4 regions of the Paenochrobactrum glaciei genome follow, and region 2 is predicted to be linked to each of the others. Evidence: riboswitches for the same ligand, from Rfam matches in the RefSeq annotation. Region 2 holds a riboswitch; each other region holds the start of a gene.
The links. A riboswitch is a leader RNA that binds a small molecule or an ion and turns the genes downstream of it on or off. The one in region 2 is predicted to bind cobalamin.
Positions count from the first base shown of each region.

Region 1 (8,166 bases), on a different contig from region 2:
GCAGGGCTTTGACCTAAATCGATGGCTTCGCTGCCGTCGGCAATCGTCCCTTTCTGGGCAAGCAGGAGATGCATGGATTACGCTGCTTCCTGAACGGATTTAGCAATCGCTGCTTCATCAATATCATGCACGCCGATTACCACCAGCTTGGTAGAGCGGGCTTCACCGTCTGCCCATGGACGATCAAAATAATGCTCGATACGCGAACCGACGGCCTGCACAACCAGACGCATCGGCTTGCCCGGCACATTGGCAAAACCTTTCAAACGTAAAATGTCATGTTCGCCAATGATTTTCTTCAGGTTTTCTGCAAATGCTTTTGGGTCGTTTACATCACCGGCTTCCACCACAAAGCTTTCAAACTCGTCATGACTATGGGTGTGATCGTCACCGCTTTCGTGGTGCATTTCATGATGTGACTTGCGGTTGGCAATGTCATCTTCCGAACCGACACCCAGACCAAGCAGAATGTCCGCACCAATTTTACCAAAACTTGCTGGCACCATATTAGTCTGGCGGGATGAGCGTTCCGAAACATCTTTGCGCACAGTTTCAAGCGCTGCCTCATCAAGCAGATCGGCTTTATTGAGCACGATCAGATCAGCGGCATGGATCTGGTCTTCAAAGAGTTCTTCCAGCGGGCTTTCATGGTCAAGCGATTCATCGGCCTGACGCTGCGCATCAATTTTATCATGATCATCCGCAAAGCGGCCTTCGGCAACAGCTGCCGCGTCAATCACGGTCACCACGCCATCAACGGTCACTTGCGTTTTAATTTCCGGCCAGTTGAATGCAGCAACAAGCGGCTGCGGCAGTGCCAGACCGGAAGTTTCGATCACAATATGATCAGGACGATCAGCGCGTTCCAAAAGCTTGGTCATGGTCGGGATAAAATCATCAGCAACGGTGCAGCAAATGCAACCATTGTTCAGCTCAATAACATCATCTTCTTCACAATTTTCAATGCCGCAACCTTTTAAGATGCCACCGTCAACGCCCAGATCGCCAAATTCATTGATGATCAAGGCAATGCGCTTGCCATTCGCATTTTCAAGCAAATTACGGATCATGGTGGTTTTACCCGATCCTAAAAAGCCGGTAATCACGGTGGCCGGAATCTTTTGACCCTGCATATTCTATCCCTTCATTTTCAACGACAATCCTGCCGCCATAAAGTAAACTTCCTGAGCTTTTTCAGCCACGCGCTGATGTAAAAAACCCGCATAATCTCTAAATTCCCGTGCCATCCGGTTGTCAGGCACAATGCCCAATCCCACTTCATTAGAGACAAAAAATATCTCACCGGACAGTTTGGGAAAAACCTCTAAAAGCCGCGTCGTTTCAGCGTCAATGTCGCGCTCTGCCATCATCAGATTGGTGACCCAGAGCGTTAAACAATCAACCAGCACGAAACGATTTTGCGCAGCCGTTTTCAACAATGATCCCGCCAGATCAAGCGGTTCTTCAACCGTTGTCCAGTTCAGGCCACGTCTGTCTTGATGAATACTGATACGCGAGCGCATTTCATCATCATAAGCACGCCCTGTAGCGATATAAAATAGCTCCAGGCCAGAGCTTTCCGCACAGTTTTCAGCGTATTTTGATTTTCCCGAGCGAGCGCCGCCGAGAACAAGCGTAATTTTTCCCGACGGCATGCTTATCAAGCCTCGATTTCTGCGGATGCGTAGGTTTGCACCAGCCAGCCAAGCGTCAAACCAATCACCACCCACATAAACAAATTCGTGGCTGTGGTTGCCACTGCATATTGCGACGCAAGCAGCGACGGGATCGGTGAAGAAATATCTTCCGGATGTGGCGCACCATAAAGATGCGGTGCAACAATGGCGACAAGACCTAAAATCTTCGCCCAGATTTCAGCGCGCAACACGAGAAGATAAATACCAATTGCCGATAAAATAACAGTCACAACCCACCAAAGCTGACGCTCTGCCAGATCGGCTGCCGGCATGGCTGGCAATTCCGGTGAAAGCCCGAGAGACGGCAGAAATGACACCGCAAAGAAACCGGCAAGTCCCCAATAAATGCCGTTTTGCTTGGTCACGCGACGTCCCAACAATAAAGCCGTGCCGCCCAAGGCCAGCGCAAAGCCGCCACAAGCAACTAAATTGGCCAAAATTGTATTGCCAAGGCGTCCGAAAGGCAGTTCAGCGCCTTCTTCTTCATCCTCAGCAGCATCACCATGGCTATGTGGTGCTGCCGCTTCTGATGTCTCGCCATGATCATGACCACCGGAGGCGTCTTCATAGATTTCGGCCTGCAAAATCAGTGGCACTGTCTTGATATACATAGCAGGCGTCATCAGCAGCCCTGCAATCAGACCAGCTGCTAAAACCGCCAATAAATAACGAATATACATAATTCCCCCATAGAGAAATAAACTCACGCATGCGTGAGCATCACTTCATCATCCAAAATGAATGAACCCCTCAAAATTCCGAGCGGTAACTTAGTGACAAGGGAACCCATAAGAATGGCGCATATCATGTGCAGAATCATGCAGCATGTCTGAATGCGCCAAACCAACACCATAGATCAAAAAAACGCCAAGCATTAACGCAACAAGTGCCGTACCCAAACGGGCAGCAAGCGGTGTGGAAAGCACATCCGATGCGCTATTATTTGTGTGTGCAGCCATGACAACCTCCGTGCAGGCAGCAGGGAAAACCTCCCCTTAGGTGCAGGCAATATGCCCTTTGCAAACAGGCAGGTCTCCTGGCTCGCGGGTCGTGAAGATGAAGCCGCCTTCCCGGTTTCCCAGTGGCTGCTGGTTTCATTAAAAAACCAGCTTGGCAACATCCCTCACCGCTCTACAGTCGCGGGGTCGGCTGCTATCAAAATGCTTATTACAAGCATTTCACGCATTCCCTCTTCGTCCATCAATCCAACATGATGAAAACCTGATGCAATGGCCTGACATTATGCTGTGCGATTGTGATCGTCAATCGACTTGAGGCTTCGCTGATTGTGGATGAAGGTTTAAATTTTGACCGGCAAACTTAACTGCAACAAGGCATCCACATCGAGATATTGCTCAAGATTATCAGCAAGCTCGTTCAGTGCATCGTCAACGCTGGCCCGATAATTAAAACCAGCACCATGCACGCCAAGCTCTGCCAGTAATTTTGCCCTGAAACTATCGGACGCAAAAAGCCCGTGTAAATAAGTGCCAAAAATGCGACCATCAGTAGAAACCGCGCCATCCGACCGCCCGTCAATCAATGCGAAAGGACGCGCACAATCCGGCCCGTGGCTCACACCGCAGTGAATTTCATAACCATCAACCGGCACATCATAGGCCACAGCTGTGCCCTGCACCTGACCAAGTGTTTTTTCGGCCTTCATGACAGTTTCCATCTGCAAAAGGCCTAAACCGTCAGCGTCAGCCGTATCGCCATCAATATGCTTCGGATCACTGATTTTTTGCCCCAGCATTTGATAGCCGCCGCAAATGCCAATGACATGGCCGCCACGCTTTACATGAGCATGAATTTGAGTGTCCCAGCCATTTTCACGCAAACGTTTTAAATCACCAATAGTCGATTTAGTGCCGGGCAAAATAATCAGCCCTGCATCAGCAGGTATTGCCTCACCTGCCCGCACCATCACCACTTCAACATCCGGCTCGGCTTTTAAAGGATCAAGATCATCAAAATTGGCGATTCGATCCAGCATCGGCACAGCAACTTTCAACGCTTTCGTTTGAACGCCTACCATACGTTCCAACACGACTGAGTCTTCGGCAGGCAAACGCGCCACTGCTTTCAACCATGGCACCACACCAAAAGACGGCCAGCCGGTAAATTCGGTGATGGAGCGCAAGCCATTATCAAAAAGCGTCACGTCACCACGAAACTTATTGATCAGAAAACCAACAATCATCGCGCGGTCTTGCTCGGGCAAAATCGTATGCGTGCCCACCAGCGAAGCAATCACACCGCCGCGGTCAATATCCCCCACCAGCACAACCGGCACCCCCGCCTTGGTGGCAAAGCCCATATTGGCAATATCGTTTTTGCGTAAATTAATCTCAGCCGGAGAGCCCGCACCTTCCACCAGCACTATATCAGCGCCATCACAAATATGCTGCCATGACTCCATCACGGCATTCATAAATTGCGGCTTCAAACGCTGATAGTCGCGCCCCTTGGCTTGCCCGCGCACTTTACCCTGCACAATGATCTGGCTGCCGGTTTCAGATTGCGGCTTTAATAATACAGGGTTCATGTGAACGCTGGTCGGCACACCACAGGCTAATGCCTGCAACCATTGTCCGCGGCCTATTTCGCCGCCATCATCGGTAACGGCTGCATTATTGGACATATTTTGCGGCTTGAACGGGCGCACTTTAAGCCCGCGATTGCGCATCACACGACAAAGACCGGCCACAAGAACCGTTTTGCCAACATCAGAGCCAGTACCTTGAAACATTATCGCGCATGTCATGATTGTGACCTATCGCAATCGGCACGTTCTGCATAGAGGCCAAACAAATGTCCGCGCAAAGAATTATTGAATGCCGCAAAACTACAGTTAAGCGCATTGCAGAATCACACTGAACAAATCTTCACGAAAGTGACGCGTGATATTTACCACTCTTTAACAAACTGGCTTTTTTCAGCCAATTTTACAGTCAAAAAAGTGCAATCTTTAGACTTACTTAAGCTTCTGATAACCATCCGGTAAGAATGTCCTGTTAAAAAGATCATCGAGACGGCAACAAACCGCCTCGATGCTCCGGATAAGGTATTGCGTACCGGAGCTTATAGTATTTCTCACCGGTGTATTGTTTGGTGAGAGCCAAAGCGTTTGTTGGCAAGGCCGTGCATCTTCGGATAGCGCGGTTTTTGCCATTTTCAAATGTTTGTTAAGTATAAATTTTAGCATTAATTTTTAACGGTATCCTCTACCGCTTGTGCTGTCCCTTTCACATCACGCCCCACACCACGAACCGTGTTGGCACATGCAACGAGTGTAAATGCAAAGAGAACAATAGCTATTGGGGCAAAGCGTGAGATTTTCATTCGTTTACGTCTCCATTGTAGCATTTTAAAGTTAAACACTTGGATCAACGTGAAAACGCCGCATTGGTTGCCTCTGCTTGAAAAGATTTTACAAAATATAAGCAAAAAAACCCGCAAGCATTTTAGCTTACGGGCTTTCATTCATGCGTGCCTGTCAAAACAAGCAGGTTTTATAAAATTATTTAATCTTTGCCTGACCACCACTGATCGTTACTGCTTCGCCACCATTCAGCGCTTCACGGTCGCCGTTTGGCATTGTCACAAAGCAACCCGACGGGCAGAAGCTGACAGTTTCGCCCGGAGCAATCACCAGCTCTTGCTTGGATGCGCCTTCGGTCACAACAATGGTCTGGGCTGATCCGTCACCGTTGGTCACAGTTGCAGCCGCGGCCAGAGCAATACCTGCTCCTGAAAGCGCAACTGTCATCACAATGACTTTACCGAATTTGATCATATTGCCTCGATGTTGCCATCGCCCCTTTTTGGATCGGATGCCGCCTTTGCTGCACCCTGTCTACTCTAGTAATGCTAAATCTATAGAACACTCAAGCTGAATGTTAGCTGAACAAAGTTTTATACTCTTAATCTCTTGATCAAGCGTCCGCATCTTTCTGAACGACAGCTTCATCTTCCGCCTCTGTCTCGACTTTTGCCTGAGCTTCGGCTTCAGCAGCAGCGGCGGCCTTTTCCATTTCAATTTCTTTATTAAGCTGATGCAAGCGCTCAATTGCAGCAAAGCGCAATTCGTTTTTAATATCGGTTGTAGCGGTAATATCTGCCAAAAACGCATACATATCAAAAGTAAGCTGCCAGTGGGTCATTGTAGTCAATGCAACATAGGGAGCAGGATTTTTCAACACCGATGGATTGGAGCGCACAACATCCAACAATACTGCATGAACACGGCGTGGTTCATCCATCATCGGAATTTGAAAATTAATCTCGATACGGCCAAGCTTGTTGTGATGTGTCCAGTTGCCGACATTACCATTAATCAAGGTCGAGTTCGGCACAATGATCGATTGGCGCTGGAAAGTTTCCACTTCCGTTGCACGTACACTGATTTTTTTCACCGTACCGCTAACCGTCCCTGCTTCCACCCAGTCACCCACTTTAAACGGACGTTCGGCCAGCAAAATCAGACCGGAAACAAAGTTCTGCACGATATTTTGCAGACCAAAACCGATACCAAGCGAGAGACCACCGGCAATGAGTGCCAGATTGGAGAGGTTGAAACCAGCGGCTGAAATACCAACCAATCCAGCCAAGCAAAGGCCAATATAACCGATGACAGTACGAATGGAGTTGCGCACACCGACATCCACACGGCCGCGCACCATCACTGTGGTGTCGAGCCAGCGCTGGAACCAGCGTGTAAAGAAATAAACCACTAAAAATAAAACAACGCCGGTAAGAATACCCGTCAGCGAAATGGAGAAATCACCGATACTGAAACCGGTCATCAAGCGGAAGAAAGTATCTTTCAACTCGCTCCACTGGAAACCAAACTGCATCAATATCAGCGGCAACCCGATAAGCAGCACCATCAGATTGATCAAAATACCGACAATCAAACCAGCCTGATCCATGGAACTATCATCAAGACCAAACTTGTTTTGCAGTCCGTGACCGATTTTGGTCGATTTAAATGCACCTTCTTCAATGATGGCACGGGCTGTCAAAAAGCCCAGATACATCATAATCAAAAACGCGCCGCTCACCATGATCTGCTGCGAGGCAAAACGCGCAAAACCAATATAGCCGCCGAGCGAACTGATAACCGGAATAGCGCCCAAGCCAAAGAGCAGAATTTTCGCAAGCTTCGGCCAGCTATGCACTTCACCATCATCTTCACGCTGAATAGGTTTCAGCAGAGCAATCCAGATAATCAATGCACCAATCAGCAGCGAGGACACCAAGCTTTTGGCAACAGTCAGTGACAATGGCGAAGACAAAACCTGATTAACGGTTGTAAAAACATAATCGAGACCATTGACCAAAGCCGCAGTGGTAGCCAGCGCCAACAACACTTTCCCTGAGCGCGGTGCAATCGGCATCAAGCGCCATGCCGGCATATCAGGGCTAATAATCGCTTTTGCCATACGGTAAATAAAGTACACAAGTCCGGCAGAGCTAAAGACAGACCGTAAAATCAGCGCAATATCGCTGCGCAGCACATTAAAATAATCAAGGAAGAAATAAGTGGTCGCAAAGAAAACGCCAACGGCTGCCGACGGAATGAGTGTTGACCAGAAAGCCACCGACAGACGACTTAAATAAGAAGGGCTTTCGACCTCGGGATCGCGCTGATAAATTGTGCCAAGAAAATAACGCGCTCCCAATTCTAAAAGAACTGCGGCTACAAACGCAAAGAAAGTGGCTGCCAGAAACGAATTTAGCTTGAACGAAACAACAAAACGCCACCATGAGCGGACGATCTTGCCCAGTGCCGTCAGCTGATCCCCCGCAGCAGTCGTGACATTAGCGCCCATGGAATAGTCAATCTGTACACGCTGTGACAAAGTACTGCTGAACAGATCACGGCGGATTGTAATCACTTTATTACTTAAGCGATTGACTTGCAGGGAGGCATCTTCTGTTTCCCCCAACACCGCATTGATTTGCGCTTTTTCATTCGCCAAACGTGCCCGCTCTTCGGTCACAACATCGGCTTCTGCCGGTTGCCCATCCCCCGGTGCTGCACCTAATTGTTCCAGACGCGAGTTGATTTCAGTCAGGCGCGGACGGAAAGAAACACCAGCTTCCAAGAGCTTGCGTGATATATCATCAAGCTTCAGCTTGATCGCCGCCAGCTCCTCATCATTGGTGAGGCTTTGCTCAAGCTTAGTCTCCAGCTGCGCAACAGATTGCTTCAGCTCATTGATAATAGGACGTTTTTCATCTGCAATTGTTTCCGCCAACACCGGAACGGACAGAGCCGCCATAAGCCAGATAATTGATAAAATGATAGCTCTTGGTAAAAATAACCGGTTCAATTTTCTCACCCAGTCTACCCTTTTATAATCATCTGCAATGCGCATTGTTTCAGCATTATTATTAAACTGCATCATTTGGCAAAATACGTGTCTTTTCAATCGAAAAACATAATTTGCTTATATTTAAA
Region 1 is NZ_BAAADE010000002.1:334,091-342,256, reverse strand. Features, by position in the region: gene cobN (cobaltochelatase subunit CobN) at 1-74, opposite strand, end outside; gene cobW (cobalamin biosynthesis protein CobW) at 78-1,133, opposite strand; gene cobU (bifunctional adenosylcobinamide kinase/adenosylcobinamide-phosphate guanylyltransferase) at 1,137-1,655, opposite strand; gene ABDZ76_RS07945 (CbtA family protein) at 1,661-2,377, opposite strand; gene ABDZ76_RS07940 (CbtB domain-containing protein) at 2,468-2,656, opposite strand; cobalamin riboswitch at 2,706-2,937, opposite strand; gene ABDZ76_RS07935 (cobyric acid synthase) at 2,998-4,464, opposite strand; gene ABDZ76_RS07930 (hypothetical protein) at 4,905-5,183, opposite strand; gene ABDZ76_RS07925 (hypothetical protein) at 5,221-5,496, opposite strand; partial or broken gene ABDZ76_RS07920 (mechanosensitive ion channel domain-containing protein) at 5,636-7,978, opposite strand.
Region 1: linked by a shared signal. The riboswitch ahead of ABDZ76_RS07940 (CbtB domain-containing protein) and the one ahead of ABDZ76_RS14015 (LysR family transcriptional regulator) in region 2 are both predicted to bind cobalamin.

Region 2 (8,166 bases):
TTGTTTGGCAAGAATAATACCAGTCAAATGTCTCAGATGCCGACCATGGGTGCAGAAGATTTTGCATTTTATCTGGAACAGCGTCCGGGTAGTTTTTTCTTTGTCGGTAATGGTGAGGATAGTGCCTATTTGCATCATCCGCTTTACAATTTCCGCGATGAAATTTTACCTGTGGCAGCCGGCATGTTTGTTGGTATTGCTCATAAAACGCTTACCCAATAACATTATTTATAATTCTAACAGAATGATGCGGGACGCTCGTTGGAGTGAAGGCGGCATTAATTCGGGAGAAATTGCGAATGCAGAAGTTTTTTAACTCGATAGAACGAGCCGGCAACAAACTGCCGCATCCGTTCATATTGTTTTTATGGCTATGTTTGATTGTTGCTGTTTTCTCATGGATTCTGGCAAGTTTTGGCGGCACCGGTGTTAATCCAAAAACCGGTGCCGAAGTTGCTGTTAAAAGCTTGATTTCGGGTGAGGGTGCAGTTTTCGCTCTGACATCTATTGCGACAAACTTTATTAATTTCCCGCCATTAGGCATTATTCTGGTGATTATGCTGGCGATTGGCATCGCTGATAAAACCGGCTTAATTGCTGCTTTTATGCAGGTCAGCGTTATTAAAGCGCCACGTTATCTGACCACATTTATGATCTTCTTTGTCGGTATGTGCAGTCATGTTGCATCCGATGCCGCTTATATTATCCTTATCCCGCTTTCTGCCATTATCTTTCAGGCAATGGGACGTAATCCGCTGGTGGGCGCGGTTACCGGCTATGTGGCCGTTGGTGCGGGTTATGATGCGAGTATTCTCATTACACCGACTGATATTATTTTGTCGGGTATTACAACGAGTGCAGCGCATACGGTTGATGCTCAGGCCTATATTTCTCCGCTTGATAATTACTATTTCATTGCGGCTTCTGCATTGCTGATGTCTTTCGTTGGTGCGTTTATTATTGAGCGCATTGTTGAGCCAATGGTTGGCAAATATACCGGCGATGTTGAGTTGAAACTGACAGAACCGGATGCATTGGAAGTAAAAGGCTTGAAGCGTGCCGGCTGGGCAACTCTGATTATGATTGCGCTGGTCGTTGCGGCCGTTTGGCCTGCCAGCTCACCATTGCGAAATGAAGAAGGCGGATTGGTTCCATCACCTTTGCTTAATAGTGCGGTTGCGCTCTTTGGTATTTATTTCGTGGTGATCGGCTGTATTTTTGGCACCACAACCGGCAAGATTAAAACAGCACGTGATGCCGTTGGCTATATGAGTGAATCCGTCAAGGAATTGGCGCCGACATTGGTGCTGTTCTTTGCGATCTCGCAGTTTTTGGCATGGTTCAAATGGACAAACCTTGGCGAGTGGATTGCCATTGGTGGTTCACATTTGCTGGATAGCAGTGGTTTTGGGGGCACTCCGCTTTTGGTGGCTTTTGTTGGTCTTGCAGCGGTGATGAATGTGTTCATCACATCCGGTTCGGCACAGTGGTCGCTGATGGCACCAATTTTTGTGCCGATGTTGATGCTGATTGGTTTTGAGCCGGCACTGGTGCAGGCAGCATTTAGAATTGCGGATTCTGCCACCAATATTATTTCGCCGATGAGCCCGTATTTTGCCGTTTGTTTGGCTTATTTGCAGCGCTACCAGAAAGATGCAGGTATTGGAACTTTGGCCTCAATGACGATACCTGTCGCAATGGGCTTCCTGATTGTGTGGACATTGTTCCTTATTTTCTGGATGACAATGGGCTGGCCAATCGCACCTGGTGTTGGTCTATTCATGAACTAAAATTGAATGAATACATTGCGCCCTGCAATTCTTGATATGGATTGCAGGGCGTCTTGTTTCAAAACATGTACATTTTTGAATTATGCTTTTATCTCACGTGAGGTTGCAAGAAATCCGGCGATGAAATCGACGGTTTCGTCGCCGCTTCTAAGCCCAAGGTGAATGCTCTTGTGGATGCCGGCATTACCAATTCTGACAGGGCGAACCCCTAATGTTTCTGCTTGCTGGCACACCAGCCAGCTTGGGATAGCACTGACGCCACGCCCTGCTGCAACAAGTTGCAACATCATTTCTGTTGTCTCAACACTGCGATGATGCCGCGGACGGCAATTCGCGGGCACAAGAAACTGTGTAAATACATCGAGCCGCTCAGGAGGCACCGGATAGGTGAAAAGGGTCTCTTCCAAAAGGTCAGCAGGCTCGGCATAATTTTCATGCGCAAGCGGATGATTAACCGGAACGGCCAATACAAGCTCGTAATCAAAAACTGGAATATAATGAATGCCTTGCGCCTCAATCGGATCTGGCGTGATCAGAATATCAATTTCATAGCTCGTTAATGCGGCAACGCCGCCAGAGGTAAATGAAGTAGTGAGCGCCAGATCAACATCAGGCCACTCGACCAGATAGGGTTTTGTAACGCTCATCAGCCATTGATGGCATGGGTGACATTCCATGCCGATTTTAAGCGAACCGCGTTTACCATAACGGTAATCCGACAAAACATCTTCGGCTCTCTCGATCTGTGGCAGTACGCGTTGGGCAAGCGTTACGAGATAGTGTCCTGCCTCGGTGAGGCGAAGATTGCGGCCATCCTTTTCCCACATCGCAACGCCGTAACGTTCTTCGAGTTTACGGATTGTGTGGCTTAGTGCGGATTGCGTGACGTTGAGCCGCTCTGCTGCGGCAGTGAGACTGCCCAAGCGATCAACTTCTCGCAGGATCGATAAATGTTGCCTGTCCAGCATGGTGATAGCCGCCCTTTTATAAATGACAGGGCAGTGAAATGACGCAATAACATCCGCACGGAAGCCCGAGCGCAAAAGCGGCACTCCGGGACACCCCGCCCGTGAACTCTATTTGTCGTGGCAGGTCTCCTGGCTCGCGGATAAACGCTTTTGCCCGTCTTCCCGAGATGAACTCAGTGACATTTATGGGCATTTGCTGGCCGCTTACAGTTGCGGGGGCAGCTTCGGCATAAAACCGAATTCCCTCTTAGCTCCGGACTTGTCATCCATAGAACCCCGACAAATGAGCAATGCCCTATGTAACCATGCGGGTCAAGTTGTTCTGCGCTGAGACTTTTCAGCGAACCCCATTCAAAGCATGAGCACACCTCATACTTTGATGAGATCAAATCATTTTTATTCATCGGATGGCTCAGGCATAACCCGTTGGCCGCCCTTGATGTTGAGCGGCAGGAAAGATTGCTGAGAGAGAAAACCCTCAAGACGCAAGCAATTAAATTGGTTTATCTCAGGAATTAGGATGCCGGACGCGATGACAAAAAAATTCAACTTTATAATTAAAACTATTTCTTTTGATGAAGATTATCATCCTTCGGATAGTACACGTATTACCACGAATTTTGCCAATCTGGCGCGAGGTAATAATCGTCAAGAAAATTTACGCAATGCATTACGGATGATTGATAATCGCTTCAACGCTTTGGCACATTGGGATAACCCGAATGGCGATCGTTATGCGGTGGAAATTGAGATCGTTACGGTTGAAATGAGCGTTGATGCCGACAGCAATGAAGATGCTTTTCCGCTGATTGAAATTTTGAAAACCAATATTGTTGACCGCGCAAGCGGTGAACGTATTGAAGGCATTGTCGGCAATAATTTTTCTTCTTATGTGCGCGACTATGATTTTAGCATTGTTTTGCCTGAATATAATCGTGATCAGCCAACATTTAGCCTGCCGGAAAATTTTGGCGAGTTACATGGTAAGCTATTCAAATGCTTTGTTAATTCGAGCGTCTATAAAGAGAACTTTACAAAAGCACCGATCATTTGCTTAAGCGCTTCAAGCAGCAAAACATATCATCGCACAGGCAATTATCATCCGGTTTTGGGCTTTGAATATCTCCAAAACGAGTTTTCGTCGACTGATCAGTATTTTGAAAAGATGGGCTTGCAGGTGCGCTATTTCATGCCGCCGAACAGTGCTGCACCTTTGGCTTTTTACTTCAGCGGCGATTTGCTGACCGATTACACTAATCTTGAACTGATCAGCACGATCAGCACGATGGAAACTTTCCAGAAGATTTATCGCCCTGAAATTTACAATGCCAATTCGCAGGCAGGCGCTCGTTATCAGCCGAGCTTGAAACATGCGGATTACTCATTGACACAAATCGTCTATGACCGTGAAGAGCGCAGCCGGATGGCGACCAAGCAAGGAAAGTTTGCTGAAGAGCACTTCATTAAACCATACAAGGCCATTCTTGAAGAATGGTCTGCCAATTACGCGCATTGAGAAATTAAAATCACAAGGTTGCCTATTATGAAAACACTCTTGCCCACCTCAACCGCCGGCAGCTTGCCAAAACCATCATGGCTTGCAGAGCCGGAAAAACTTTGGTCGCCGTGGAAACTGCAAGGCGAAGAATTAGTGACCGGCAAACAAGACGCTCTGCGTTTGGCTTTGGATGATCAGCGACAGGCAGGAATTGATATCGTCAGTGACGGTGAGCAGACACGTCAGCATTTTGTCACCACATTCATCGAGCATTTGGACGGGGTGGATTTTGAAAAGCGTGAAACGGTAAAAATTCGTGACCGTTATGATGCCAGTGTGCCGACAGTTGTTGGCGCTGTATCACGACAAAAGCCTGTTTTTGTTGAAGATGCTAAGTTTTTGCGTCAACAGACAAAGCAGCCGATCAAATGGGCATTGCCTGGTCCGATGACCATGATCGATACGCTTTACGATGCGCATTATAAAAGCCGTGAAAAGCTTGCTTGGGAATTTGCTAAAATCCTCAATGAAGAAGCAAAGGAGCTGGAAGCTGCCGGTGTTGACATCATCCAGTTTGACGAACCGGCATTCAATGTTTTCTTTGACGAGGTGAATGATTGGGGCGTTGCTACATTGGAACGCGCCATTGAAGGTCTGCAATGTGAAACAGCAGTTCATATTTGCTATGGTTACGGTATCAAAGCCAATACAGACTGGAAGAAGACGCTGGGCTCCGAGTGGAGACAATATGAAGAAGCGTTTCCGAAGCTGCAACAATCCAGCATCGATCTGATTTCGCTGGAATGCCATAATTCTCATGTGCCGATGGATTTGATTGAGCTGATCCGAGGTAAAAAGGTGATGGTTGGCGCTATTGATGTGGCCAGCAATACAATTGAAACGCCGGAAGAAGTGGCTAACACTTTAAGAAAAGCGCTTCAGTTTGTTGATGCCGACAAGCTTTATCCTTGCACCAATTGTGGCATGGCACCTTTGTCGCGTGAAGTGGCAAGAGGCAAGCTACGCGCCTTAGGTGCGGGTGCAGAAATCATTCGCAAAGAACTGTCTGCTTAAATAAAAAACACGAGCAGGGCTTTTGGGCTCTGTTCGTGTTTAAAATATATGAGAGGCCGATATGGGCATAGTGGATCACCGTTTCGACATCGTAGACAAAGCCAGTTTTCGCAATGGTATGTCACGGCTTGGCTCGGCTGTCAGCGTGACAAGCACGATCCATAACGGTCAGCGCTATGGTTTTACAGCTTCTGCAGTTTGCAGTGTCAGCGATACACCGGCAACATTGCTGGTATGTATTAACCGTGCGAGCTCGTGTTTTCAGGCCTTTGATAAAGTGCGCCATTTTTGCGTCAATACGCTGATGCCTGGGCAGGAAGATATTTCTAACCTGTTTGGCGGCGGAACCGGCACTTTGATGGAAGATCGGTTTTTGCTTGGTGACTGGCAGGAAGGCATTACCGGTGTGCCGGTTTTGGCTAATGCATCGGTGAGCTTTGAATGTGAACTAAGCAATGCGGTGGATGAAGCCACCCACCGTATTCTTTTTGGCCGTGTTATCAATATCCGCGAGAATGACGAAGAAGGTACTTTGCTTTATTGCAAGCGTCGCTATCTCAATGGCTAAATTATTTTAAAGCTGACTTCGTGACGTTGATCAAGCTTTGGCTTGAAAGCTCTTCTCATCTGAGAGGAGCTTTTGTGTTTTTAGATGCGCGGCGTTCTAATGGGTAGGCATAGTGTGAAAACACTATAAGCGCTCTACTTTTCAAGTGAGGCAGCACTCGCTATAAGAGTGGCTTTATTTTGATAAGTTTAAAGGTTTTATTTGAATGCGAAGCCACCATTTGATGAAGTTATTGAGTGCCGGTATTTTTATTGGCCTGATGTTTCCGGTTGGCGTGGCTTCGGCACAAACATTGAATGTCTGTCATGGCTATGATTGCTATTATCGCACCAAAGTGACGCTGACTGCTAAGGATGAACAGCGTATTCGTACATTGTTGCAAAGGGCAGGCCGCAGCGCTGCAGATGAGCGTAAAGCATTGCGGATGGCGGTCGCAATTTTTGAAGAACGCAGCAATATTGTGATTGGTGTGCGTGATGAACCCAAAATGCAATTTGGCAAATCACGAATTAAAGGTCAGATGGACTGCGTTGATGAATCGACCAATACGGATAATTTTTTACGTTATTTACATGCGCGTGGCTGGATGAAATATCATACACCTACACGCCGGACATCGCGCGGTTCTTTTATTGATGGGCGCTATCCTCATTGGACGGCTGTCATGAAAGACAAGCAAGGGCGTAGCTGGGCGATCGATTCTTGGTATGAGGCAGGCGGCGGGCAGCCCGACATCATGCCGTTGGCGGAATGGAAACAACGTGGCTATGGTGGCAAACGCTAAGATTTAAATATGCTACAGTTTTATAGGGGAAGAGGTGTTTGTGATGATGCCAAAATATCAGTTGATATATTCGGTCATTTTAAGCGTTGGTCTTGCAAGTTTTTGCTTAAATAATGCCACTCACTTGAACATCTCTGCGCAAGCCTCTGAGCTTACAACGCTGGTTGTAAGGGCATCGTCGGGCGCTGCTTATAAATTCGTTGCCAGTTCATCAGAGCTGGCAAGAGCAACAGTTAAAACACATACACCATGGACAGAAGGTGTGCAGGAGTTTTCTGGTGTGCCACTGAAAACATTGCTTGCAGCTGCCGGTATTGATGAGAAAACTGCTCGTCAATCAATGCTAAAAGCCCGTGCGTTAAATGATTATGAAGTCGAAATTCCGGCACAGGATGCCTATGATTATGATGTGCTGGTTGCCGACCAAATGAATGGTTCAGCCATGCCTGTAACGGAGTTTGGTCCTTTTTGGATTGTTTATCCGCGTGATGAAAAACCGGAGTTACAAGACTCCCGTTTTGATCATCGTTGGGCATGGCAATTATCTGAATTGCTGATTGAATGAAAATCACCCGTGCTTACACTGTAGCCGGCATTGTTATGCTCGGCTTTTGTCTGATGCTGACTTATGCGTTTTATCAGCTCTTGCGGGTGGAGCGCAGTCTGGAAACCTATGTCGGCGAGAATATGCTTTGGGCGGTTAATCAGGCCGACCGCGAAAGCCGTCGCTTCAGCGATACACTTTTGCTGGACAGTCATGATAAAGAGATGATTACGCTGCGTTTTGATATTTTGAAAAGCCGTATCAATCTTTTGAGTAGTGAACCACAGCTGGGTTATTTCAAAAGCATTGGCGCTGAGGAATATCTTAAGAATATCGTTGCCACAATGGAGCAGATTGAAGCGCGCTATGAGGCGGAAGATAGCCTGGAACAGGCAGAAATCCTGTCGATTTACCGCGAAGTCTTGCCCGTTTTTAGTGATTTTGGTCGTATAGCCAATCTTTCGATGATCCATGAGCGGGATGCCGGTGGTGCTGATCGTGACCGGCAATTGAACATAATTTATCTGACGATGTCTGCGGTGCTTGGTTTGATGACGGTTGGCGGCCTTTTATCATTCTTGCTGATTATGAATATTAAGTCTGCCAATCGCGCCAATGATGAATTGCTGCGCTATCAGGAAGAATTGGAAGCGATTGTCGCTCAGCGCACAGAAGCTTTGAGCGTTGCTTTGAAAAATGAACAAAAATCCAACGAGATTTATAAAGGCTTTCTTACCACCGTTTCTCACCAGTTTAAAACGCCGGTGGCTATTATTGATTTAATTGCGCAGCGTTTTATCCGTCATCCTGAAGACATCAATAGTGAAGCAGTGACAGAAGCGGCTGGCAGAATTCGTGAGGCCGTCAGCCGTTTGTCGCGTATTGTTGAAAGCACAATCAGCGGCGATGTGATTCATGGTCATGGTGTGAAATTAAAGGC
Region 2 is NZ_BAAADE010000007.1:46,441-54,606, reverse strand. Features, by position in the region: gene ABDZ76_RS14025 (M20 metallopeptidase family protein) at 1-222, shown strand, start outside; gene ABDZ76_RS14020 (AbgT family transporter) at 300-1,790, shown strand; gene ABDZ76_RS14015 (LysR family transcriptional regulator) at 1,871-2,758, opposite strand; cobalamin riboswitch at 2,861-3,052, opposite strand; gene ABDZ76_RS14010 (DUF1852 domain-containing protein) at 3,291-4,274, shown strand; gene ABDZ76_RS14005 (methionine synthase) at 4,302-5,330, shown strand; gene ABDZ76_RS14000 (flavin reductase) at 5,392-5,898, shown strand; gene ABDZ76_RS13995 (hypothetical protein) at 6,122-6,682, shown strand; gene ABDZ76_RS13990 (putative pterin-binding protein) at 6,726-7,247, shown strand; gene ABDZ76_RS13985 (sensor histidine kinase) at 7,244-8,166, shown strand, end outside.

Region 3 (8,166 bases), on a different contig from region 2:
TGGTGGCTGCTGATTGTGATGTTCTGGTGCCGTCCGCCATGGAAAACATGGTGCATGAAGGCAATGCAGCAACCATCAAAGCCAAGCTGATTGTCGAGCTGGCCAATGGCCCGCTCACCGCTGAAGCTGATGAAATTCTGGCGAAAAAAGGCGTGATTGTTCTGCCTGACATTCTGGCCAATGCCGGTGGTGTAACCGTTTCTTACTTTGAATGGGTACAAAACAAGCAGGGCTATTACTGGACTTTGGAAGAAATCCATCAGCGCCTCCAGAGCATCATGGAACGCGAAGGCCGTGCAATCTGGGAACTGTCAAAAGAGAAAAAATTCTCACTGCGCACCGGTGCTTATGTCCACGCATTGTTGCGTTTGGCACAGGCCATTGAAGCGCACGGCACCCAGAGCGACTTTATTGCTTAAAATTCCTCCCACAGACGAACAAGTCTGACCAAAAAAAGCCCCGCCGATCAACTGACCGGCGGGGCTTTTCTTTATTCAAATCAGATCGATAAATATCAATCCCAGTTCAAAGCGCCGCCGTTTTGATATTCGATCACACGGGTCTCAAAGAAGTTTTTCTCCTTCTTCAGATCCATTGTTTCCGACATCCAAGGAAACGGATTATCCGCTTCAGGGAACACGGCTTCCAAGCCCAGCTGTGCACAACGACGGTTGGCGATGAAGTGCATATACTGCTCACAAAGCGCAGCATTCAGCCCCAGCAAACCGTTCGGCATGGTGTCGCGGCCATAGGCTGCTTCCAGTTCTGCCGCATCACGCAACATGTCGCGCACTTCTTCCTGGAACTCTTTTGTCCAGAGATGCGGGTTCTCATGCTTGATCTGGTTGATAACGTCGATACCAAAATTCATATGGATCGATTCATCACGCAGAATGTACTGATATTGCTCGGCAATACCGACCATCTTGTTGCGGCGGCCAAGAGACAGAAGCTGCGCAAAACCGGTATAGAACCACATGCCTTCAAACACGACATAGAACGCAATCAGATCGCGCAGGAAGTCACGGTCAGCTTCCGGTGTACCGGTTTTAAATTCGGCATTGTCCAGATTGCGGGTGTAATTAAGCGCCCATGCAGCCTTATCGGTGATCGATGGTACCTCACGGTACATGTTGAACAATTCACCTTCATCAAGCCCCAGACTTTCCACGATATACTGGAAAGTATGGGTATGAACGGCTTCTTCAAACGCCTGACGCAGCAAATATTGGCGGCATTCAGGGTTGGTCAGGTGACGGTAAATCGCCAGCACGATATTGTTTGCAACCAGACTTTCGGATGCTGCGAAGAAACCTAAGTTACGCTTGAGCATCAGGCGTTCATCGTCGGTCAGGCCGTCTTTAGATTTCCACAATGCAATATCTGCCTGCATGGAAACTTCGGTCGGCATCCAGTGATTGTTACAACCGGCCAGATATTTTTCCCATGCCCATTTATATTTCAGCGGCAGCAGCTGGTTAACGTCAGCGCGTGCATTAATCATGCGCTTTTCATCAACCGTTACACGTGCCGCGTTACGCTCAATCGAGCCCAGACCCGTTGCATCGGCAGACAAATCTGCCTCTGAGGCGACAGATGTGCTGTTCTTTTCGGTCTCTGACCAATCGAGATTAGACATTATAAAACCCTTTCAAATAGGGATGAAACAAAGAAAAGTGATCAGTATCAGCCCGTTACCGGCCAAGTGCTGGCCGGTAACGACTTCTATTACTGACAAGCTTCACAAGTTGGATCATCAATAGAACAAGCGCGCACATCGGATGCCGGAATGCTCTGCATCGGTGCGGCAGACACCGCATTCAGCTTGCCATCCGTACCCTTCAATGTGGATTTTTCCACATGTGTTGCAGAGCGGGATCGCAGGTAATAAGTGGTTTTCAGGCCGCGATACCATGCAAGGCGATACAATTCGTCGAGCTTCTTACCGCTTGGATTAGCGATATAAAGATTGAGCGACTGCCCCTGATCAATCCACTTCTGACGACGGCTTGCAGCTTCGATCAGCCACGCTGTGTCGATTTCAAAAGCCGTTGCATAAAGTGCTTTCAGATCATCCGGAATACGATCGATCTGACCGATGCTGCCATCGAAATATTTCAGATCAGAGATCATTACTTCGTCCCACAGACCGCGGGCTTTCAGATCACGGATAAGACCGGCATTCACCACTGTGAAGTCACCCGACATGTTCGATTTAACAAACAGATTCTGATAAGCAGGCTCGATGGACTGCGACACGCCGCAAATATTGGAAATGGTTGCAGTCGGAGCAATTGCCATACAGTTGGAGTTGCGCATACCAATGGTTTTGACGCGTTCGCGCAGAGCATTCCAATCCAGTGTTTCGTCATAATTGAGCTTCATGCTCTCTAAATTATTATGAGCACGTGCATCAGACAGCATACGCAGAGAGTCGATTGGCAAAATGCCTTTTGACCAAAGCGAACCTTCATAGCTCTGATAGCTGCCACGTTCTGCTGCCAGATTAACGGATGCAGAAATCGCATGATAGGAAATGGCTTCCATGCTCTGATCGGCAAATTTGATCGCTTCATCCGACGCATAAGGCAGACGCAAAATCTGCAATGCATCCTGGAAGCCCATCAGTCCCAGACCAACCGGACGGTGACGCAGGTTTGAGCGGCGTGCTTCCGGAATGGTATAGAAATTGATGTCCACCACATTGTCGAGCATACGCATAGCGGTTGCTACAGTGCGCTCCAGACGTGCCTGATCAATGCCTTCCGGTGTTGTGTGCGCTGCCAGATTGACAGAACCCAGATTACAAACCGCAACTTCATCATTCGATGTGTTGAGCGTAATTTCGGTGCAGAGATTGGATGAATGCACCACGCCAGCATGCTGCTGCGGCGAACGGATATTGCACGGGTCTTTGAAGGTGATCCAAGGATGGCCGGTTTCAAACAGCATCGTCAGCATACGACGCCACAGGTCTTTGGCCTTCAATGTGCGGTAAACTTTAATGCCGCCTTTAGCCGCTTTCTGCTCATAGGCTTCATAAGCATATTTGAAGGCCGGACCATAAAGATCATGCAGATCAGGGGTTTCATCCGGCGAGAACAATGTCCAGTCACCGTCTTTTTCCACGCGTTCCATAAACAGATCAGGCACCCAGTTGGCCGTGTTCATATCATGGGTACGACGACGGTCATCACCGGTGTTTTTACGAAGATCCAAAAACTCTTCGATGTCGATATGCCATGTTTCCAAATATGCGCAGACAGCACCCTTGCGCTTGCCACCCTGATTAACCGCAATGGCCGTATCATTGGCAACTTTCAGGAATGGAACAACACCCTGACTTTCGCCATTGGTGCCTTTGATGCGTGCACCAAGGCCGCGCACACGGCTCCAGTCATTGCCCAGTCCGCCGGAATATTTAGCCAGAAGCGCATTGTCTTTAACGCTTTTGAAAATACCGTCGAGATCATCCGGAACAGTGGTCAGGAAGCAGGAAGAGAGCTGCGGACGACGTGTGCCGGCATTAAACAATGTTGGCGTTGAAGCCATGAAATCAAAGCTTGAAAGCAGATTATAGAACTCGATCGCCTTCGCTTCGCGTTCTTCTTCACGTAAGGAAAGCCCCATGGCAACACGCATAAAGAAAGCTTGCGGCAGCTCAAAACGCTTGTTTTGAACATGCAGGAAGTAGCGGTCATAAAGGGTTTGCAGACCTAAATAATCAAATTGCAGATCACGATCCGGCTGAATGGCTGCGGCCATGCGATCAAGATCAAACAGCGCCAATTCCGGATCAAGCTGATCGGCATCAATACCCACACGGATGTAGGATTTCAGATAGTTCGGGTAAAGCTCGCACATCTGCTTGTGGGTTGCTTCGCGCGGGGAGCCTTCAACAAAGGTCAGCACTTCACGGCGCAGCTTATCCAGCAAAAGGCGGGCACTGACCTTGGAATAGTCAGGCTCGGTTTCAATCAGAGTACGCGCAGCCAAAATAGGTGCAAGCGCCAGCTCATCCTGTGTGATGCCGCTATAAAGATTGCGTTTTGTTTCGGTAAGAATGGCTTCCGATGAAACTGAAGACAGACCTGCACATGCCTCTTCTACAACATGTTTGAGGCGAGCTTCATCAAGCGGCACCAGTTGACCGCTGGCGCTCTTCATCTGCAATTGCGGTATTGCCTGCGGATTTTGTGCCACTTGTTCGGCACGTTCGCGCGCACGTTCTTCACGATAGAGCACATAAGCGCGCGCCACTTTATGATGGCCACCGCGCATCAATGCCAGCTCAACCTGATCCTGAATATCTTCAATATGGAAAGTACGGCCTGCCGTTGCATGGCGAGTAAGACCAGCAACAATAGCTTCAGAAAGCTCGGCAACCACATCATGAACACGGCGCGATGAAGCAGCACTGGTGCCTTCGACCGCAAGAAAAGCTTTTTGCAGCGCAACAGCAATTTTATCACCTGCAAAAGGTGTCACTGATCCGTTGCGACGGATAACCTGATAGCCCGGTTCGGAATCATTAGCTGCGTTTACGACAGAAAAAGCGTCGCCGTCAGCAGGCTCACGTGAGATAGAAGTCGACATTGGCTTACCCCAATTTTTGTTGGGGGCAAGGTCAAACGGATGCATGCATGAAAGAGAGCGCAAGGCTAATGCCTGCTCTGTTGCCAGCACACCACCGGGACACCCCGCCCAGGGAGAACATTTCGTGTCAGGGCAGGTCTCCTGGCTGGCGGGTCGGTGCTTTTGTCCGTCTTCCCAAGGATAATCCTCAGTGACTTCTTAGAGCGCCATGCGTCCGACAGGACGTATAAAGGACGCTCTAATCTAAAATTTACGCATCGTACCCTTTCGAAAACCGATTCCGGTTTCGGGTCGATGCTGTAAGAACAAAAACTCGCCGCTTTACAGTTGCGGGGGCAGCTCCGGTTTAAGCGGCGGTTAGCACCATCTCTTCCGGATTCCCTATTATCTCTCTATCTTGCGATTCGAGAGACCTTGACCACTAGATATAGACAGCCAATGCGCACGAACGTCAACATGTAGTTGCATGATGCACAATTATTATTTTTTGAAAGGGATAAGGAGATGCCCTATATATAGCACAACCACGGAGCTTTAACATGATGAATATTGGCCAAGCAGCAACTGCGTCGGGCATAAGTGCCAAAATGATCCGTCATTATGAGACGGTCGGGCTGATTGAAAAGGCTGGCCGCACCGAGGCTGGCTACCGCGTTTACTCTAAACGGGATGTGGAAACATTGCGCTTCATCCGGCGCGGTCGCGATTTGGGCTTCTCGCTTGATCAGATCAAAGATTTGCTGACGCTTTGGCAAGACCACAGCCGCGCTTCATCCGATGTGAAGCAAATAGCCCTCACCCATGTGGCGGAGCTGGAAGCGAAGATGGAACAGTTGCGCGAAATGGCGGATACATTGCGCCATCTGGCGCAGAACTGTCAGGGCAATAACCGCCCTGACTGTCCGATTTTGCATGATTTGGCCAGCAACGTAGCCAAAACATAATTGTGTCGGTTAAACCTGCAATGCAGGTTTAACCTTGCGCAGACGCAGCGCATTGGAAAGCACGAAGATGCTGGAAAGTGCCATCGCACCAGCCGCCAGCATTGGCGATAATAATGTGCCCCACAGCGGATAAAGCACACCGGCAGCAACCGGAATAAGCGCGATATTATAGGCAAATGCCCAGAACAGGTTTTCGCGAATATTGCGAATGGTGGCGCGTGATACGGCCAGCGCATTGATAACGCCGCGCAAATCACCCGACATCAACACAATATCAGCGCTTTCCATCGCCACATCCGTGCCGGTGCCCAAAGCAATCCCCACATCAGCAGCCGCCAATGCCGGTGCATCATTGATGCCATCACCGACAAAGACCAGCACTTCACCCTTAGACGACAGACGCTTTAAAGCATCCACTTTGCCACCCGGCAGCACTTCAGCCTCCACATGATCAATCGACAAGGAACGCGCAATCGCTTCTGCTGTGTGGCGGCTGTCACCGGTGATCATCGCCACCTTCAAGCCCATCTGATGCAGCGCATCAATCGCTTGCTTCGTTGATGGCTTGAGCGGATCGGCAATCGACAGAATTGCAGCCAATTGGCCATCAACCGCTACATAAATCGACGAGCGCCCCTGAGAAGCCAGCTGATCGGCTACTTTTTCCAAAGGTGTGATGTCAATATTAAGCGCAGCCATATGGCGACCGGCACCAACGGCCACCTGCTGACCATCGACATCTGCAACCAGTCCCATACCGGCGATGGCGTTAAAATTCTGCACATCCTTTAAGACAAGACCTTTATCTTCTGCCGCTTGCACAACAGCTGCGGCAATCGGATGCTCCGAACGTGCCTCGACACTCGCTGCAAGGGTCAGGATTTTTGCCTCATCCTGTCCGGCAACTGTTTCAAAATGAGCCAAAACAGGTTTGCCCAAGGTCAGTGTTCCGGTTTTATCAAAGGCAATCACGGATGCTTCGCGCAAACGTTGCAACGCATCACCCCGACGGAACAGCACACCCATTTCCGCTGCACGTCCAGTGCCGACCATAATTGATGTTGGCGTGGCAAGCCCCATCGCACATGGGCAGGCAATAATCAGCACGGCAATGGCATTCACCAGTGCAAAGCCCAGACTTGGCGACTGGCCAAGGATCAGCCAGATCACAAAAGTGATAACAGCAGCAGCCATGACCGCGGGCACGAACCAACGGGTAACTTTATCAACCATCGCCTGAATTGGCAACTTGTCGGCCTGCGCATCTTCCACCATGCGGATGATCTGCGCGATCACCATATCACTGCCAACTTTGGTTGCCTGATAGGTAAAAGAGCCGGATTTATTGATAGTGCCGCCAACCACTTCCGCGCCTATTTCTTTAACAACCGGCACCGGTTCACCGGTAATCATGGATTCATCAATATAAGAAGAACCCTCAATGACACTACCGTCAACAGGTACTTTTTCACCCGGCCTGACCTGCACATGGTCGCCCACGCGCACATCTTCCAACGGCACATCAACCACCTTGTTATTACGCAAAACGCGTGCAGTTTTCGCCTGCAAATCAACCAGACGGCTGATAGCCGCACTGGTTCTGCCCTTGGCACGCGCTTCCAGATAACGACCAAGCAGGATCAGTGCGACAATGACGGCTGCGGCTTCAAAATAGACATTCACCGTGCCTTCAGGCAAAACGGAAGGCATAAAAGTAGCCACCGTTGAAAAGCCCCAGGCGGCCAGTGTACCAACCGCGACCAGCGAGTTCATGTCCGGTGCGGCTTTCAAAAGTGCAGGAATACCAAGCTTGAAAAAACGCAAGCCTGGCCCGAACAGCACCAATGTTGTCAGCACAAACTGAAGATACCAGCTATTTTGCATGCCGATTGTGTGATCAATCAACATATGCACGCCCGGGATCAGATGCGAACCCATTTCCATAATGAAGACCGGCAGGGTCAGCAGCACAGCAAGTAAGGTTTGACGCTGTAAGGTTTGCGCTTCTTTTTCGCGTTTTTGGGCGCGCATTTCGCCAGCAGATTGCTTGGCGGCAACATCGGCTTCACGTGCCTGATAGCCAGCTTTTGCCACAGCTTCAATCAGCTTGTTCGTGTTTACCCACGCGCCGTCAGCCATAATCTGCGCCCGCTCAGTGGCAAGGTTAACGCTGGCTGATGCAACGCCTTCAACAGCTTGCAAGGCACGTTCAACATTGCCGACACAAGAAGCGCAGGTCATGCCTTCAATGTTTAAGTCAAACTTTTGCGATGCTGCGGTCGCTGCCGAAGCGGCAGCAGGTTTGACTTCGAACTCACATGTTTGCGCACTAGCAGCCTTTTTAGAGCCGCAGCCGCAACCAGAGCTTTTCGGCGCTTCCACCGGCTTTTGTTCATCAATCAGCTCGGCTTTGTAACCTGCACCACCGATGATTTTGACCAAATCATCTGCTGTAATTTTGCTGTCACTCACCTCAATATGGGCGCGTTCCGTCATCAGATTAACGGTTGCTTTTTCCACACCTTGAGTGCCTGTCAGTGCACGCTCCACACGCCCCACACAAGAGGCACAGGTCATGCCGTCTACATTGAAATTATACTTTGTTAACAAGGCATTGCCTGCTAAC
Region 3 is NZ_BAAADE010000001.1:807,956-816,121, forward strand. Features, by position in the region: gene ABDZ76_RS03865 (Glu/Leu/Phe/Val family dehydrogenase) at 1-419, shown strand, start outside; gene ABDZ76_RS03870 (ribonucleotide-diphosphate reductase subunit beta) at 515-1,639, opposite strand; gene ABDZ76_RS03875 (ribonucleoside-diphosphate reductase subunit alpha) at 1,729-4,596, opposite strand; cobalamin riboswitch at 4,711-5,028, opposite strand; gene cueR (Cu(I)-responsive transcriptional regulator) at 5,139-5,540, shown strand; gene ABDZ76_RS03885 (heavy metal translocating P-type ATPase) at 5,550-8,166, opposite strand, start outside.
Region 3: linked by a shared signal. The riboswitch ahead of ABDZ76_RS03875 (ribonucleoside-diphosphate reductase subunit alpha) and the one ahead of ABDZ76_RS14015 (LysR family transcriptional regulator) in region 2 are both predicted to bind cobalamin.

Region 4 (8,166 bases), on a different contig from region 2:
AATATATTGGAACCGGCGTTATCTGCCTTATGAGCGCGACTATGACGCGCGGATTAAAGCCGATTTTCAAAAAGCGGGCATTGAGGCCATATCTTTTCACGGCAATCTATTGCTAGAACCTTGGCAGGTCAGACCTGCGGGCGAAAATCCTTATAAAGTTTTTGGCGCTTATGAACGTGCGGTGCGCAAAATACTCGGTACGACCGGTTTTGCTGAAACGGGGCGTGAAATTGAACTTTCGCTCTCATCATTGCCCAACCAAAGCAGAAGTGAAGATTTCTGGGCGCAGAAATTTGAACTTTTATGGGACATTGGCGAAGGGGCTGCACAGCAAAAACTGGATGATTTTTTAAACGACAATTTGCAAACCTATAAGCAGGATCGTGACCGGCCGGACAAGCAAGGCACATCGCTTTTATCACCGCATTTGCGTTTTGGCGAAATCAGCCCAAGGCAGATTTGGCAAAAAGCCGCTTTTATCAGCGATATGAATGATGCCTTGGCGGAAGGCGCACAAAAGCTGATGTCGGAATTATTATGGCGTGATTTCCATTATTATCAGGCGTTTTATTTGCCTGATATTGCCCGTTTCGATATGCGCGATACATTGCAAAATCTGCAATGGCAAAATGACGATGCGCTTATCAAGCGCTGGCAAAAGGGGCAAACAGGTTTCCCTATCATTGATGCAGGGATGCGTGAATTATGGGCAACCGGTTATATGCATAATCGTGTGCGTATGCTGGTGGCATCATTCCTGACCAAAAACCTGATGGTGGATTGGCGCATTGGCGAGGCATGGTTTTGGGACACATTGCTTGATGCTGACGCTGCCAGCAATCCGGGCAACTGGCAGTGGGTGGCAGGCTGTGGTTTTGATGCAGCGCCTTATTTTCGGGTGTTCAATCCGGTTTTGCAAGGCCAGCGTTTTGATGCGCAAGGGCACTATGTGCGCCAATGGGTGCCGGAACTGGCTTCTATGCCTGATCGCTGGATCCATCAGCCATCAGATGCACCGCAAGCAGTTTTGGCTGAGGCAGGTGTGGTGTTAGGGCAAACCTATCCGCTGGCTATGGTCAATTTGAAAGCCACACAAGCCGCCTTCAAACAAGCAATGAAGAAGGATTTTGATCAGCCGGATTTATTTTAATCCGGCTGATCCGATTTCATTAATTGCCGACAAATTCAAATTTATCGACATCCACCAAGCCCATATCGGTGATTTTCAGATGCGGAATGACCGGAAGGGCGATGAAGGCCAGTTGCAGGAATGGTTCGTCCAGTGTGGAGCCGATGTCAAAAGCGGCCTGACGAAGTTTGCGCAGATCCTCACGCACCACCTCATGCGGCTCCATGCTCATCAAGCCTGCCACCGGCAATGGAATTTCTGCCAGCACACGGCCATCGCGGATGACAACAAAACCGCCTTCAATTTCGCCAAGACGATTAACCGCGGCAGCAATATCTTCATCATTGGTGCCCACCACACAAATATTGTGGCTGTCATGGCTGACAGTTGATGCAATCGCACCGGTTTTAAGGCCGAAGCCATTGATGAAGCCAGTAGCGATATTACCGTTTTTGCCGTGACGTTCGACCACGGCGATTTTTAAAACATCGCGTGTCAAGTCCGGCTCAACGCCATGAGGGCCGACAGTTAGGTCATATTCGATGCTTTTGGTGATGATTTTGCCCGGTATAATGCCGATAGCGCGGGTTTTGCCGCTATTGGAGGAAGAACGGAAATCAGCAGGTTTTACCAAAGGCGCACGAACACTGTTGCGCCCGACCGGCTCGATCTTTTTGCGTTTGGCAAAACCGTCTTCGCTGACCAGTTCACCACCTGCCAGCACCATATCGGCGTGACAACCTTCTAATGAATCGAGCACAACCAGATCAGCACGCAAACCCGGCGCGACAAGGCCGCGGTCATGCAGACGGAAGGCGCGCGCGGCAGAAATACTGGCGGCGCGATAAATAGCTAAAGGTTCCACGCCACCTTCAATGGCGGTGCGAATGATATGGTCGAGATGACCATGATCGGCAATATCAAGCGGATTGCGGTCATCGGTACAAATAGCGATGAAAGGCGAATTGCGTTCGGTAATCAGCGGCATTAAAGCTTGCAGATCGCGCGAAACCGAGCCTTCACGCACCAGCACATGCATGCCTTTGCGCAGTTTTTCCAGCGCTTCTTCATAAGAAGTGGCTTCATGCTCCGTGCGGATACCGGCGGCGATGTAGCCGTTTAAATCTTTGCCAAGGAGAAGCGGCGCATGGCCGTCAATATGACGTCCCTGAAAAGCGGTCAGTTTTGCCATACATTCAGGGTCTTTGTGCAAGACACCGGGAAAATTCATAAATTCTGCAAGGCCAATGACCTTTTCATGGTCGGCCAATGGCAGCAGGTCGTCAACGAGAAGCTCGGCACCTGCCGTTTCCATATGGGTGGAAGGTACGCAACTTGAAAGCTGCACGCGGATATCCATCAAGGTTTCGGCAACGCTGTCGAGGAAATAATGAATACCTTCAAGCCCCAGCACATTGGCGATTTCATGCGGATCACAAATGGCGGTGGTCACACCGCGCGGCAGCACGCAACGGTCAAATTCATGCGGTGTGATGAGGGAGGATTCAATATGCAGATGCGTATCGATAAAGCCGGGTACAACAATGCGACCACTAATATCAATTTCGCGCTTGCCGCTATAAGTGCCATAAGTGCCAACGATGCGATCACCGCAGATGGCAATATCACTTTCGACAATTTCGCCGGTCACAAGATTGAAGAATTTGCCGCCCTTCAGCACCAGATCAGCCTGTTCGCGACCGGTGCCCTGATCGATAATTTTTTCTAACATCTTGTTTCCTTCTTAGCGTCTGCGCGTGCCATTAGGGCGTAACGCTAACACGCAAATCTGGCAAGTGGGCAGATGTTTTAAAGTTCTTCAAAAATCTGTTCGAGTGTCAGGCTGATAGCGAGTAATTTATGATCGTGATTATGGCGAGCAAAAGCCATGAAACCTGCTGGTTTTGGTGTGCGGATCATCGGTAGTGTAATGGCGCAAAGGTCAAATTGATTGGCAATCTGGTTGTTGCGCAATAATAAAGCTTCCACATGATTATATGCGTCATTATCATCAATGAGATCGGCAATAGATGATGTAAAGATCGGGCATGTTGGTGTGGCCATCAGGTCATAACTACTTAAACGCTCATCCATCCGGCGCACAAGTTGTTGCCGCTCAAACAATAGTTGTTGGTAGGCTTCCTCAGAAATCAGGCTTCGTTTGCGCAATGTACGCGCTAAATCTGACCCTACGGGCGCATTATCATCCTGCAACCAATCATGATGGACATGACTGGCTTCAATGCCGGCAATTGAACCGATGCGGGTGATGCGTGCCATATCATCAAGAAGGTCATCAATTGTCAGCGCGATGATCTTCGCACCTTTGTCTTCCAAAAGCGCCAGAACTTTTTGGAAGCGGTTCAGAATATGCGCATCTGTAAGCGCAAATAAGTGGCCTTCCGGCACGCCGATAGTTAAATTTTGTAAAGGCTGTGCCTCAGGCAACAATGGCGCATTGCCAGCCATAATAGCATCAGTGAGAATGCAATCGGCAACGGATGTTGCTAAAGGGCCGATGGAATCCAAGCTTGGCGCCAGTGGAAAAACGCCTTCATGTGACATACGTTCAGCCGTTGGCTTGAAGCCGACGAGGCCGTTTAATGCGGCTGGTATGCGGATGCTGCCGCCGGTATCGGAGCCGATGGCAATTTCACTGGTGCCTTCTGCGACTGATACAGCAGCACCTGAGGATGAGCCACCAGGAATGCCTCCTTTGACAACGGCATTTTCCGGCACACCATAATGCGGATTGAAGCCAACAGCAGTGAAGGCAAATTCAGTCATGTGGGTTTTGCCGATGATGATGGCACCGGCTTGTCGCAAGCGCTCAACAATGACAGCATCTTTTGCAGCCGCAGGGCTGGTTTTGCGAATAACAGAACCTGCAAGGGTTGGCTCACCATGCACATCAAACAGGTCTTTGATGGAGATGATACGCCCGTCCAATGGGCTTAAACGCTCACCTTTATGGTGGCGGGCATCCGCTGCATGTGCGGCTTCTAATGCGCTGTCTCCATAGATGCGGCTAAAGACGCGTTCGCTATCGCGTCTTTGTGCAAGCCTGTGCAAGATTGCTGCTGTTTTGTCGGAAGCGCTTTTCATATCTTTCATGGCTAAACAATCGCGTGATCATCCGTATGCGGCTTTAGCGGCATATCATCATGGGGCGTGACTGTTTGGCGCTCGATCATACGATGCACAACCGGAGGCTTTTCTCCGCGATGCAGGGCTTTCAAACGTTCCCAAATTTCAGCATCCGCTTGTGTGCGGCGTTGGTTATGGCGCACATATTCCACCCATGTCGGCACATGGTAGCTTTCAGTCCATGTTTCCGGGTGTTCCAAATCGCGTAACAAGGCCCATTGCTGGGCACCATCGCGAATACGCACACGGCGTCTGTCGGCCATCAGACTTAAAAACTGGGTGACGTCGTCCTGATCGATTTTATAGTCGATCATAATCATAATCGGGCCGCTACGGGAACGGATGTCGAGTTTGAGTTCCGGCTCGTTGAAACGGTTGAGCGGATCAAGATTGAGAGCATCAAATTCCGGCAGTTTGAACATCAGGCCAACCGCAGCACCACCAATAAGCACAATGCCTGCGATAATGAGCGACAGGTCAACACCGTGAGATTCAGCGATAGAACCCCATATCCAGCTGCCTGTTGCCATGCCGCCGAATGTTGCGGTTTGATAAAGTGCCAAGGCACGGCCAACCACCCAGCGCGGGGTTGAAAGCTGCACAGTGACATTGAACAGCGACAGGGCAAGAACCCATGAAACACCGGCAGGCAAAAGCAGTAACCAGCTCAGCCAAAATTGGGTGCTGAGGCCTAAGCAAATGCAGCTTCCGGCAAACATTAAAAATGCTAGACGCACGATCCATTCATTGCTCATCACTTCGCGCAGGCGTGCGCTGAGCATCGCTCCACCAATTGCACCAAGGCCGAAAGCACCAAGCATCATGCCATAGGTAAATGCGTTACCGGCAACTAAGTCACGCGCGACAATCGGCAAAAGCGCCAGAATGGCAATGCCGGAAAGACCGAATAAAAAGCCGCGAAACATAACCTTTAAAAGATTTGGCGACATTGAAACATAACGAAGACCCGCGGCAATGGCACGGCCAAAGGATTCTCGCGGCAAGGTGTTTTGCGATTTTGGCGGCTGCCAACGCCATAGAGCAAGCAGCAAAGCAATATAGCTGAAAGCATTGATGATGAAGGCCATCGCCGCACCGGCAGCAGCAACAATTAAACCGCCAATGGCCGGGCCAACACTACGCATCAGGTTGAAACCCATACTGTTAAGCGCAACGGCGGCGGGCAAATCTTCGCGCGGAACAATATCGCCCATGGATGCCTGCCATGAAGGGTTATGCAGTGCGCCGCCACAACCGATCAGAAAGGTAAAGCTTAACAACAGCCATGGGGTCAGAAGATTAAAATAAGCAAAAACCGCGAGTGCTAAAGACACCATTAGCATCAAAGATTGCGCGGTAAGCATAATGCGGCGGCGGTCGTAATTATCGGCCAGCGCACCAGCTGCAAGAGAAAACACCATAACAGGCAAAGTGGTGGAAGCTTGAACCAAAGCAACCATATCTTGGGAGGTTGCGATGGTTGTCATCATCCAACCGGCACCCACCGCCTGAATAAGCCCGCCAAGATTGGAAACCAGCGTCGCAGACCAAAGGGCCCGGAAGGTTTTGTGCTGGAACGGAGCAAGGGGCGAAGCTCTTTGCGGCACGGCTGGTGCCTCCTCTTTCATGCGCGTTTTTACTAGGAATAGGTGAGTTTGCCACAGGCGGCAAGGCGCTTAAGACAATATGTGCGAAGACTGTTTTAAAAGGCACGCAACATGGTTTATTTTTAGTTAATTATGGGTGTTGTATTTATGCGCTATGCTTGCTACGTCCGAAGATGGAACAGGTTCTGCTTATAAAAAGCAGATGAAAAGGGAACACGGTGCGGATTCTCAATCTTGTGATTTGAAGAATCTTATTCCGTGGCTGCCCCCGCAACTGTAACCGGCGAGTGATCTTTCCTGAAATGCTAGAATTTTGGCATTTCAAACCACTGATGACGTTGAGCCATTGGGAAGGTGAAAGAGGCGCGAAGACCCGGAAGTCAGGAGACCTGCCTTTTCCGGTCACCCATGCACGGATACGGGGTGTGTCCATGCGCGGTCGTCCGTGGCGGTGACATTGAACAAATGTTGCCGTGCGTCCGGATGAAATTTTCCTGACAACCGGTTGGTTATTTCGAAAGGTCGGTTCGGCTTTTCACAAGCGTTGTTGGGGAACGTACATGTTTAGAAAAGTTGTTTTGCTCAGTGGTGTTGCTGTGAGCGCATTGGCTGTGTTTTCTGTGAGCGCTCAGGCACAAGGGACACTGAATGAAAATGGCGAGATTGTTTTAAAAACCATTACGGTGACAACGCCTTTGCGTCGTGCCAGTGCTTTGGAGCGCTCTACTTCCTCCGTAACGGTCATTGGCGAAAAAGACATTGAACAATCGGCAGCGCCCGATCTGCAATCATTGCTGAAAACCTATACTGGTGTGACCATGACCGCCAATGGCGGGCAAGGGGCAACTTCGGGTGTGTCTTTGCGCGGGTTTTCATCCAGCCAGACCCTTGTGCTGGTCAATGGTGTGCGTATGAGTTCGGCCACATCCGGTACACCAAATCTTTCCAGTATTCCATTGGCATCAATTGAGCGGATTGAAATCGCCAAAGGCGGGCATTCGGCACAATATGGTGCGGATGCGATGGGCGGTATTATTAATATCATCACCAAACAGGGTGGTGCATGTGAAAATGGCAAATCCTATTGCGGGTCATGGACAACGGGCGTGACTCATCCTTGGGGCGGCTTTGCTTCCGGAAATATTTCCGGCAAAGCGGAAAACGGCATTGAATATGGTTTGGGTGCCAGTATTCTTGGTACGCAAGGCTATGATTTTACTACAGCGCCAACAGAAAACGATCGTGACGGTTTTCTACAAGGAAGCGTCAATCTGTCTTTGGCCAAAGATGTCGAGTGGGGACGGGTTTATCTTGACGGGCTTTATACCCGTGGTCGCAATCATTATGATGGCTACAATACAACAGCGCCCGACTCTGCCGACACGCATAATTTCTCTGGCCGCTTTGGGACACGTATCGATCATAGCGATGATTGGTTCTCGACCATTGAGCTGACGAGCTCATTGGATAAAGCAAAACAATTCCGCGCTTCAGTCGATGGCGATACGTTTAAAACACAACGTTATGGTATTTTTGCTTCCACGCAAAAGGCATTCAATACCGATAAAACCCAGCAAATTATTGTTGCTGGTGGTGAGTTCTATCGTGAAAAAATTAATGGCAGCTCGGTTAGTGGTGATGCCTATGATGAAGCGCACCGCAATTTGAGCGCTCTTTTCGCTCAATATTCGATTGATTATGCTGGATTGTTGATTGATGCAGGTCTGCGTTATGACCACAATCAGCAATTTGGTGATAAGGTTACTTATAATATTGGTGCGAGTTATGAAGTCGTGCAGGATCTTATCTTGCGCAGCTCTTATGCGACGGGTTTCCGCGCTCCTACCTTTAATGATCTCTATTACCCATATTCCGGTAATCCTGATCTCAAGGCAGAAAAATCCGGTTCGTTTGAAATTGGTTTGAACTGGCAGGCCAGTCAGCAAACAAGCTTTGATTTAGCACTTTATCAAAATGATGTTAAAGATCAGATTGCATGGGCTCCAGATCCGGTTACGAATGTATGGCATCCGTTTAATATTCAAAAGGCGCGCATTCGTGGTGTAGAAGCAACTGTCGCGCATCAGTTTAATGATGAATGGGCTGTGAAAGCCAGTATAGATCTGCGGGATCCGATCAACAGAAGTGATGCAAATTACGGTAATTATCTGCCCAACCGTGACCGGTTTAAAGCTACAGGTGAGATTAGCTATCGCCCAGATGAGAAACTTGATCTGACTGCGCGCGTTCTTTACGGCTCGTCACGTTATTCAGATGAAGCGA
Region 4 is NZ_BAAADE010000006.1:31,306-39,471, reverse strand. Features, by position in the region: gene ABDZ76_RS13405 (cryptochrome/photolyase family protein) at 1-1,150, shown strand, start outside; gene ade (adenine deaminase) at 1,170-2,861, opposite strand; gene ABDZ76_RS13395 (amidase) at 2,939-4,234, opposite strand; gene ABDZ76_RS13390 (MFS transporter) at 4,246-5,883, opposite strand; cobalamin riboswitch at 6,047-6,294, shown strand; gene ABDZ76_RS13385 (TonB-dependent receptor plug domain-containing protein) at 6,444-8,166, shown strand, end outside.
Region 4: linked by a shared signal. The riboswitch ahead of ABDZ76_RS13385 (TonB-dependent receptor plug domain-containing protein) and the one ahead of ABDZ76_RS14015 (LysR family transcriptional regulator) in region 2 are both predicted to bind cobalamin.